2 regions of the Lysinibacillus telephonicus genome follow, and region 1 is predicted to be linked to the other one. Evidence: a T-box and tRNA genes for the amino acid it is inferred to sense, from the RefSeq annotation. Region 1 holds a T-box; the other holds one or more tRNA genes.
What was found. The T-box of region 1 lies ahead of pheS (phenylalanine--tRNA ligase subunit alpha). A T-box ahead of a tRNA ligase gene usually reads a tRNA of that ligase, here a tRNA-Phe.
Positions count from the first base shown of each region.

Region 2: it encodes a tRNA-Phe, which carries the amino acid that the T-box ahead of pheS (phenylalanine--tRNA ligase subunit alpha) is inferred to sense. The anticodon was not compared.

Region 1 covers NZ_CP155468.1:3,086,227-3,090,252, reverse strand. Annotated here, with positions in the region: gene MKY04_RS14900 (RNA methyltransferase) at 1-610, shown strand, start outside; gene MKY04_RS14895 (methyl-accepting chemotaxis protein) at 717-2,087, opposite strand; T-box leader at 2,304-2,534, shown strand; gene pheS (phenylalanine--tRNA ligase subunit alpha) at 2,702-3,739, shown strand; gene pheT (phenylalanine--tRNA ligase subunit beta) at 3,752-4,026, shown strand, end outside.
Region 2 covers NZ_CP155468.1:3,271,159-3,275,184, reverse strand. Annotated here, with positions in the region: tRNA gene MKY04_RS15800 (tRNA-Lys) at 1-43, shown strand, start outside; tRNA gene MKY04_RS15795 (tRNA-Leu) at 59-140, shown strand; tRNA gene MKY04_RS15790 (tRNA-Gly) at 159-233, shown strand; tRNA gene MKY04_RS15785 (tRNA-Leu) at 239-327, shown strand; tRNA gene MKY04_RS15780 (tRNA-Arg) at 352-428, shown strand; tRNA gene MKY04_RS15775 (tRNA-Pro) at 436-512, shown strand; tRNA gene MKY04_RS15770 (tRNA-Ala) at 544-619, shown strand; tRNA gene MKY04_RS15765 (tRNA-Met) at 637-710, shown strand; tRNA gene MKY04_RS15760 (tRNA-Ile) at 719-795, shown strand; tRNA gene MKY04_RS15755 (tRNA-Ser) at 811-903, shown strand; tRNA gene MKY04_RS15750 (tRNA-Met) at 940-1,016, shown strand; tRNA gene MKY04_RS15745 (tRNA-Asp) at 1,020-1,095, shown strand; tRNA gene MKY04_RS15740 (tRNA-Phe) at 1,106-1,181, shown strand; tRNA gene MKY04_RS15735 (tRNA-Gly) at 1,187-1,260, shown strand; tRNA gene MKY04_RS15730 (tRNA-Ile) at 1,265-1,341, shown strand; tRNA gene MKY04_RS15725 (tRNA-Asn) at 1,351-1,425, shown strand; tRNA gene MKY04_RS15720 (tRNA-Ser) at 1,429-1,519, shown strand; tRNA gene MKY04_RS15715 (tRNA-Glu) at 1,540-1,611, shown strand; partial or broken gene MKY04_RS15710 (transposase) at 2,051-2,211, shown strand; gene MKY04_RS15705 (TraR/DksA C4-type zinc finger protein) at 2,459-2,980, shown strand; gene MKY04_RS15700 (dipeptidase) at 3,069-4,013, shown strand.

The DNA of each region.
Region 1 (4,026 bases):
GATTATTGTGCGTGAAGGTGTGGAATTACCTTTATTATGGGCAATTGATAATGTCGTGATGGTGGAGGTTACGGATTCCGTTGCAAAAGAAATTGCGGAGACAGAGACTTCTCAAGGTGTCTTTGCCCATTGTAAACAACAACAGGCAACAAATGAAGATCAGGCAAATTGGCGAAAACTTTTACTTGTTGATGCAGTGCAAGATCCAGGCAATATTGGTACGATGATTCGTACAGCTGATGCAGCTGGTATTGATGCAGTCGTATTAGGAAAAGGTTGTGCAGACGCGTACAACCCGAAAACATTACGTTCAGCTCAAGGCTCCCATTTCCATATCCCGGTTGTGCGGGGTGAATTAATGGATTGGATTGAAGATTTACAAGAGCGTGATGTAAAAGTTTATGGAACTGCTTTACAAGATGCCATTGATTATACTGAGGTTGAAGGTTCGCAAAACTTTGCATTAATCGTAGGTAATGAAGGCAGTGGTATTCATCCACAGCTGCTTGATAAAACAGATCAAAATGTCATTATCCCGATTTTGGGCCAAGCCGAATCACTAAATGTTGCTGTAGCAACTGGAATACTGCTCTATCAATTTATTCGTTAATTTGAATTAAAGAAGAGAATGAAAAGAGGCTAGCGCAAGTCCTGCCCTGTTTGGGTGAAAATAACCTAAAAGGCCAAGCAGAGCAGGGTACTTGCGCATTTATTATTTATTCAATCAGTAAATCAGCTCCCAATACACCAATAATATGATCTCCATCTAATATAGGCATTGACAGTGAAATACAATTTTTCTTTGTTAAAGCAGAAATATAAACCTCTGATACATAGACTTGTCCAAGTGAAGCTTGAATAAACCAAGGACGCATTTTTGCGTTAACAAGACCAGCTGTAGGATTCGAATAAACGAATGTTCCATCCAGTCGATTAGACCATATTGCTTCTAATTGTTTGTTTGATGAAAGAATATCATCCAATACTTTCTTGTGTACTTGTGTATTCATTGTTACTAGCTGTCTTGTTTGGTTTAGTTGTGAAAGAATTTGTGTCATGTTATTGATTAAGGAGTGATCCATTTCTATTTCATGTGCGGATAAATCTTGTTGAACGATTGTTTGTAATTCTTCGGAAGTTTGAATTAATGAATGACTTATTGCTCGTATCTCTTCTACATTTATGTGCTGCTTATCTAAATCGTTTGATACGTGATAAACATTCTCTTTGTTTTCAAACGCCAATTGAGATATTTCCTGAAGCAGCTGTGCAATCTCCTGGACGCTTTCTCGTTGTCCCTCCACAGCATCAGTAGATTCGGAAACCATTTTTGTTATAGAACTTAATTTCAATTGGAATGATTTTAAATATTTCAGAATGTCATTTAATTCGTTTGAACCCTCCTGAATTTGCTTTGTTTCAGTTTCCACCATATGTGTAGATTTATTAATCTCGTTTAAGATTAAATCAATATTTTCTCGTGTTTCTTCCACTGCATTTGAGGTTTGGTTTGCTAGGTTCCCAACTTCATTCGCTACTACTGCAAATCCTTTTCCGTGTTCTCCTGCTCGAGCAGCTTCGATGGATGCATTTAAAGCTAAAATTCGCGTCTTTTGGGAAATGGATCCGATTGTATGGACGATATCAATAATTTTTCTTGAGTTATTTACTAGCTGATTCATTTGCTGTAGGAGAGTGTTGTGACTATTGCTTAAAGTTTCAAACTTTTTTTGAAGTGAATGAAAAGATTCAAAAGATATCATTAATTCTTCATTTGAAGTTTGACTGTTTGAAAGAATTTCTTGTGAAAAGGCAGAAATATGTAAGGCGGATGATTCAATTTCAGTCATTTTTTTAGAAACTTGCTGTGCATGTTCAGCAGTTTGTATACTATGCTCAAGTAAACTATTTGATTTTTCTTTACTAGAAGCAGATGTTTCCTCAAGTGCTATTGAAGCGATTTTCATTTGTTCAACTACTGCTTTAAGTTGGTCAATTGCAACTTGAATTTGTCCATTGATATTTAGAGATGCGTCTTCGAAACTTGATTCTGTTTTTATTTCTTCTCGTCTTTTTATAAAAAGCATAAAATATCCCTCCTTTTTTGATGTTACAAAATCTAACGTTAATATAATATAAAATATAACATATTAGTTAAAAATTCCATATACAAATGTTTAAAATGTACTATTTTTTACGTATATTAAAAATGTAATATTTTTAAATGAGAATGTGATTGCTGTACTTGAAACGATTTCCGTTTTGAAGTAAAATAATGAAGAATTTAGAAATACAATAATTTTAAATGCGTTATGAGTGGGAAGAGTAAATATTTATAGACCTTTTAGGGAGCATAGGCCGTAGACTGAAAGCATATGTATTGTCGTAAATATTGAAGTTCACCCCACGAGCAGCTTCCGGGATCAAGTTTATTTGTGAAAGGAAAGCCGGCTGAGTTAGCCGTTATGTTAATGAAGTGATTGCATATTTGCAATAACTAGGGTGGTACCGCGAAATTAGTCCTCGTCCCTTTTTAGGGGCGGGGTTTTTTGTTGTGAAAAGAGGTTAATTGGTTATTCGCACATAAATCTGTGAAAACCGCACATAAACCGATGAATTTCGCACTTAAACATTCCAATACCGCACATAACCCATTAGTCACATCACTACAAAGCCAAATTTTTTAAGGAGGTATATAAAAATGGAACAACAATTAAAGCAATTAGAGCAAGAAGCATTAGCTAAATTAGCAGCAGCTTCGAATTTAAAAGAATTAAATGATGTTCGTGTTGCGTATTTAGGTAAAAAAGGTCCAATTACTGATTTATTAAAAGGAATGGGGAAATTATCCCCTGAAGAGCGTCCGAAAATGGGTGCACTTGTCAACACGGTTCGTGAGAATGTAACAGCACAATTAGAAGCAAGAGCTGCTGTATTAGAAGCGCAAGCCATTCAAGAACAACTTGAAAAAGAATCAATTGATGTGACGTTGCCAGGACGTAAAATTCGCCAAGGAAATCGTCATCCTTTAACACGCGTAGTCGAAGAAATTGAAGATTTATTCGTTTCAATGGGATATCAAATTGCTGAAGGTACAGAAGTTGAAAAAGATTATTACAACTTTGAAGCACTTAACTTGCCTAAAGGGCACCCTGCTCGTGATATGCAAGATACATTCTATATTACAGAAGAAACACTTTTACGTACACATACTTCACCAGTGCAGGCACGTACGATGGAAGCGAAAAAAGGTGAACCAATTCGAATCATCTCGCCAGGTAAAGTGTTCCGCCGCGATAATGATGATGCAACACATTCACATCAATTCATGCAAATTGAAGGGTTAGTTGTTGGTGAAAACATTCGCATGAGTGATTTAAAAGGTACACTTGATGCGTTAGCGAAAAAAATGTTCGGTGCAGAACGTGAAATTCGCCTACGTCCAAGTTTCTTCCCATTCACTGAGCCATCTGTTGAAGTTGATGTTTCTTGTCATAAATGCGGCGGTTCTGGCTGTAACGTATGTAAGCAAACAGGCTGGATTGAAATTTTAGGAGCTGGAATGGTGCATCCAAATGTACTAGAAATGGCTGGATATGACTCTAAAAAAGTATCAGGATTTGCATTTGGAATCGGTGCTGAACGTATTGCAATGTTGAAATATGGAGTGGATGATATTCGTCATTTCTATACGAATGACAATCGTTTCTTATCACAATTCCACCGAACAGAAGAGTAAGGGGGCGCAAAAATGTTAGTATCATTAAATTGGTTAAAACAATATGTTGACATAGATAGCTTAACACCAGAAGAATTAGCTGAAAAAATTACACGTTCTGGTATAGAAGTAGATGCAGTAATCGATCGTTCGCAAGGGATGACAAATGTAGTTGTAGGATATGTTGTTTCAAAAGAAAAACATCCTGATGCAGATAAATTAAATATTTGCCAAGTTGAAGTTGGAGAAGGTGATGTGCGACAAATTATTTGTGGTGCACCGAATGTTGCGCAGGGTCAAAAAGTTAT
Region 2 (4,026 bases), 180 kb from region 1:
TTTAATCAGAGGGTCGAAGGTTCAAGTCCTTCATGGCTCACCAGTTTTAATAAAATATGCGGGTGTGGCGGAATTGGCAGACGCACTAGACTTAGGATCTAGCGCCGCAAGGCGTGGGGGTTCGACTCCCTTCACCCGCATCTAAAAGATAAGCACATGCGGAAGTAGTTCAGTGGTAGAACACCACCTTGCCAAGGTGGGGGTCGCGGGTTCGAACCCCGTCTTCCGCTCCAAATGTGCCGGGGTGGCGGAACTGGCAGACGCACAGGACTTAAAATCCTGCGGTAGGTGACTACCGTACCGGTTCGATTCCGGTCCTCGGCACCATTATAAAAATCATGTCAAGATGTAGCGCCTGTAGCTCAATTGGATAGAGCGTCTGACTACGGATCAGAAGGTTGTGGGTTCGACTCCTGCCAGGCGCGCCAAAAGATACGGGAAGTAGCTCAGCTTGGTAGAGCACTTGGTTTGGGACCAAGGGGTCGCAGGTTCGAATCCTGTCTTCCCGACCATAGAATAAAGTGAACTTTTAATAATAATTATGGGGCCTTAGCTCAGCTGGGAGAGCGCCTGCCTTGCACGCAGGAGGTCAGCGGTTCGATCCCGCTAGGCTCCACCAACCATAATAAGGATCCCGGCGGCGTAGCTCAGCTGGCTAGAGCGTACGGTTCATACCCGTAAGGTCGGGGGTTCGATCCCCTCTGCCGCCATCTTTAAAGGACCTTTAGCTCAGTTGGTTAGAGCAGACGGCTCATAACCGTCCGGTCGCAGGTTCGAGTCCTGCAAGGTCCACCATTAGAATAATAAAACGGAGGAATACCCAAGTCCGGCTGAAGGGATCGGTCTTGAAAACCGACAGGCGGGTTAAACCGCGCGGGGGTTCGAATCCCTCTTCCTCCGCCATTTATTTAATCTAATAATTACTATCATTTATATTATCGCGGGGTGGAGCAGTTCGGTAGCTCGTCGGGCTCATAACCCGAAGGTCACAGGTTCAAATCCTGTCCCCGCAACCAAAAGGTCCCGTGGTGTAGCGGTTAACATGCCTGCCTGTCACGCAGGAGATCGCCGGTTCGATCCCGGTCGGGACCGCCATTTTTAAAATGGGTCGATAGCTCAGTTGGTAGAGCATTTGACTGAAGCTCAAAGTGTCGGCGGTTCGATTCCGTCTCGACCCACCATTAACGCGGGTGTAGTTTAATGGTAAAACCTCAGCCTTCCAAGCTGATGTCGTGGGTTCGATTCCCATCACCCGCTCCAATAGGGGCCTATAGCTCAGCTGGTTAGAGCGCACGCCTGATAAGCGTGAGGTCGATGGTTCAAGTCCATTTAGGCCCACCATAACAATATTCCGAAGTAGCTCAGTGGTAGAGCAATCGGCTGTTAACCGATCGGTCGTAGGTTCGAGTCCTACCTTCGGAGCCATATGGGGAAGTACTCAAGAGGCTGAAGAGGCGCCCCTGCTAAGGGTGTAGGTCGGGTAACCGGCGCGAGGGTTCAAATCCCTCCTTCTCCGCCATACATAGTTTTTGTGCGTTTGGCCCGTTGGTCAAGTGGTTAAGACACCGCCCTTTCACGGCGGTAACACGGGTTCGAATCCCGTACGGGTCATCAAAAAACACTCTCAAGATATTAAATATCTTGAGAGTGTTTTTTTTTTGAAGAATAAGAGAAAAGCAAGATGTATCCCTATACCTGATTACCAATGGGGTATAGATATAACGGCGTTTTTTAATAAATATAGTTTTTCACACCATGACTTTTAAATGCTTATTTGGATTCGATAATTATGAACACGCTGCGTTTCTTTCCCCCATGTAAGACGACAATGTTTTTTCAAAGATATCAAAATAGATAATATATTGTCCTTCTCTTATTTCTTTGTTTCTTTAAGTCCAGGTAAATTTATGTTAGAATTCATATTTCACTTAACTCCTATCTTAATCTTTTGCCACAGCAACTTTAGTAAAATATATTTAGAGATTTTTTTATTGTAAAATTGTTTAATCTACCGAATTATTTACTATGGACCGTTTTTAATACATGTCTTATCATAAATAGCTTTGTATTTAATTATTCAAATGGATTTGTGTAAGAGTTTAACTAAGGTAATAAAACGAAACGCTTTTGGCTTTTAGAAGTTTCAAGCGTTTCCGTGCAAAATTACTATTAACACATCACTATGAAAATATTGAAAACGTTATTGGATAGGGGTGGGAAATGATGTCAGCCCCGCCTATTGACAAAGAGTCTAAAAAACTTAATTTGTACAAAATATAAATTTAAAAAGATTTTTAATCCTCTTTAATAAACTATTATGATACGTTTCATCACTAAAGAGAATTAAATTAGCTTTTTGATATTACTGTATTTCAGAATTTATGCAGTTTTCAATTTTTCTACGTTTGAAAAAACTAATTTAAGCAAAAATTAATGATACGTAGAAGGAGGAAATGACATGAATCAATCACAAATCGAACAATTGAAAAACCAATTATTAGAAGAATTAAAGGACTTAAAAGAGGGAATAGAAACACATGATGATATAGACCGAACTGAATTATCGAATTATGATAATCACCCAGGAGACAATGCTTCTGATTTAACTATCCAGCTAACAGAATATGCAATGGATGACTATAAACAAGAAAGTATAGATAAAATAGAAGCAGCATTAAAGGCAATTGACGATGGGACATATGGTAAATGCAAGGTTTGTCATAAGGAAATATCTTTTGAAAGACTAGAGGCTGTGCCGTCTACATTAACTTGTAAAGAGCATAGCCAGGAGAAAATTGATATGGAAACAAGACCTGTAGAAGAGGTAATCATGGATGAGCTAACACATAAATCTTTAAAAACAGTAGATTTCGAAGATGGTTCTGGAGAATTTCCTTCTTCAGATAGTCCACAAGATGTACCACAAGAGATTATTCATCAAAATAACCAAGAAACATCAATTCGTGATCGGCTACAATAATTAACCGGAAAACTGATATTTAAATAAATATGGAATCTATCTGCCAAATTTTATACAATGTATAAAAGACTTAAATGGTGGTGGATACATGCAGATTATTGATTTACATTGTGATGTATTGGAAAAATTAACTCGATTGGAAAATGTAGATTTTCGAAATGATAGTAGGCTCGATGCCAATTTAAACAACTTAAAGGCCGGTAATGTAAAAGTTCAAGTATTTGCAATTTTTATTCATCCAAGTGTTCCACAAGAACGAAAATTTTTAGAAGCTGCACGTCAAATTGAAGCCTTTCATACAAAAGTTTTAAGTGAACCTGAAATGATTCATATAACGGAATGGAATCAAATTAATGACCTAGAGGATGGACAAATTGGTGCTGTATTAAGTTTGGAAGGCTGTGATTGTATTGGGGACGATCTTGAAAAACTTCGAGTGATTTTAGATGCAGGTGTTAAATTAGTCGGTTTAACATGGAATTACGAAAATGAAGTCGCTTATGGAACATTAGAAGATAGCTCAAAAGGGTTAAAGCCATTTGCTAAAGATGTTATCGATTTATTGAATGAACGTAATATTATTATCGATGTAGCTCATCTAAATGAAAAGGGATTTTATGACTTGCTGCCATTATCAAAATATATTTTAGCTAGTCATTGTAATGCAAGAACATTATGTGATCATCCACGAAACTTAACGGATGACCAAGTAAAACAATTAGTTAACCATGGGGGAAGAATCCACGTCGTATTTTATCCGCCATTTATTCAAAAAGGAGAAGACCATGCTACAATAGAAACGTTAGTAAAACATGTAGAGCATTTATCAAATCTTGTAGGGATAGAGAATATTGGATTTGGCTCCGATTTTGATGGAATTGAGCCATTGTTTGTAGAGAAATTATCAAATGCATCTGAATTTCCAAACTTTATTCAAGCTTTATTAGAAAAATTTACTGAAGATGAAGTTAATTTATTGGCTTATTCAGGTTTAGTTAATTTTGTATCTACTATTGAAGGGCGCAAAATGTAATAATTTTGCGCTT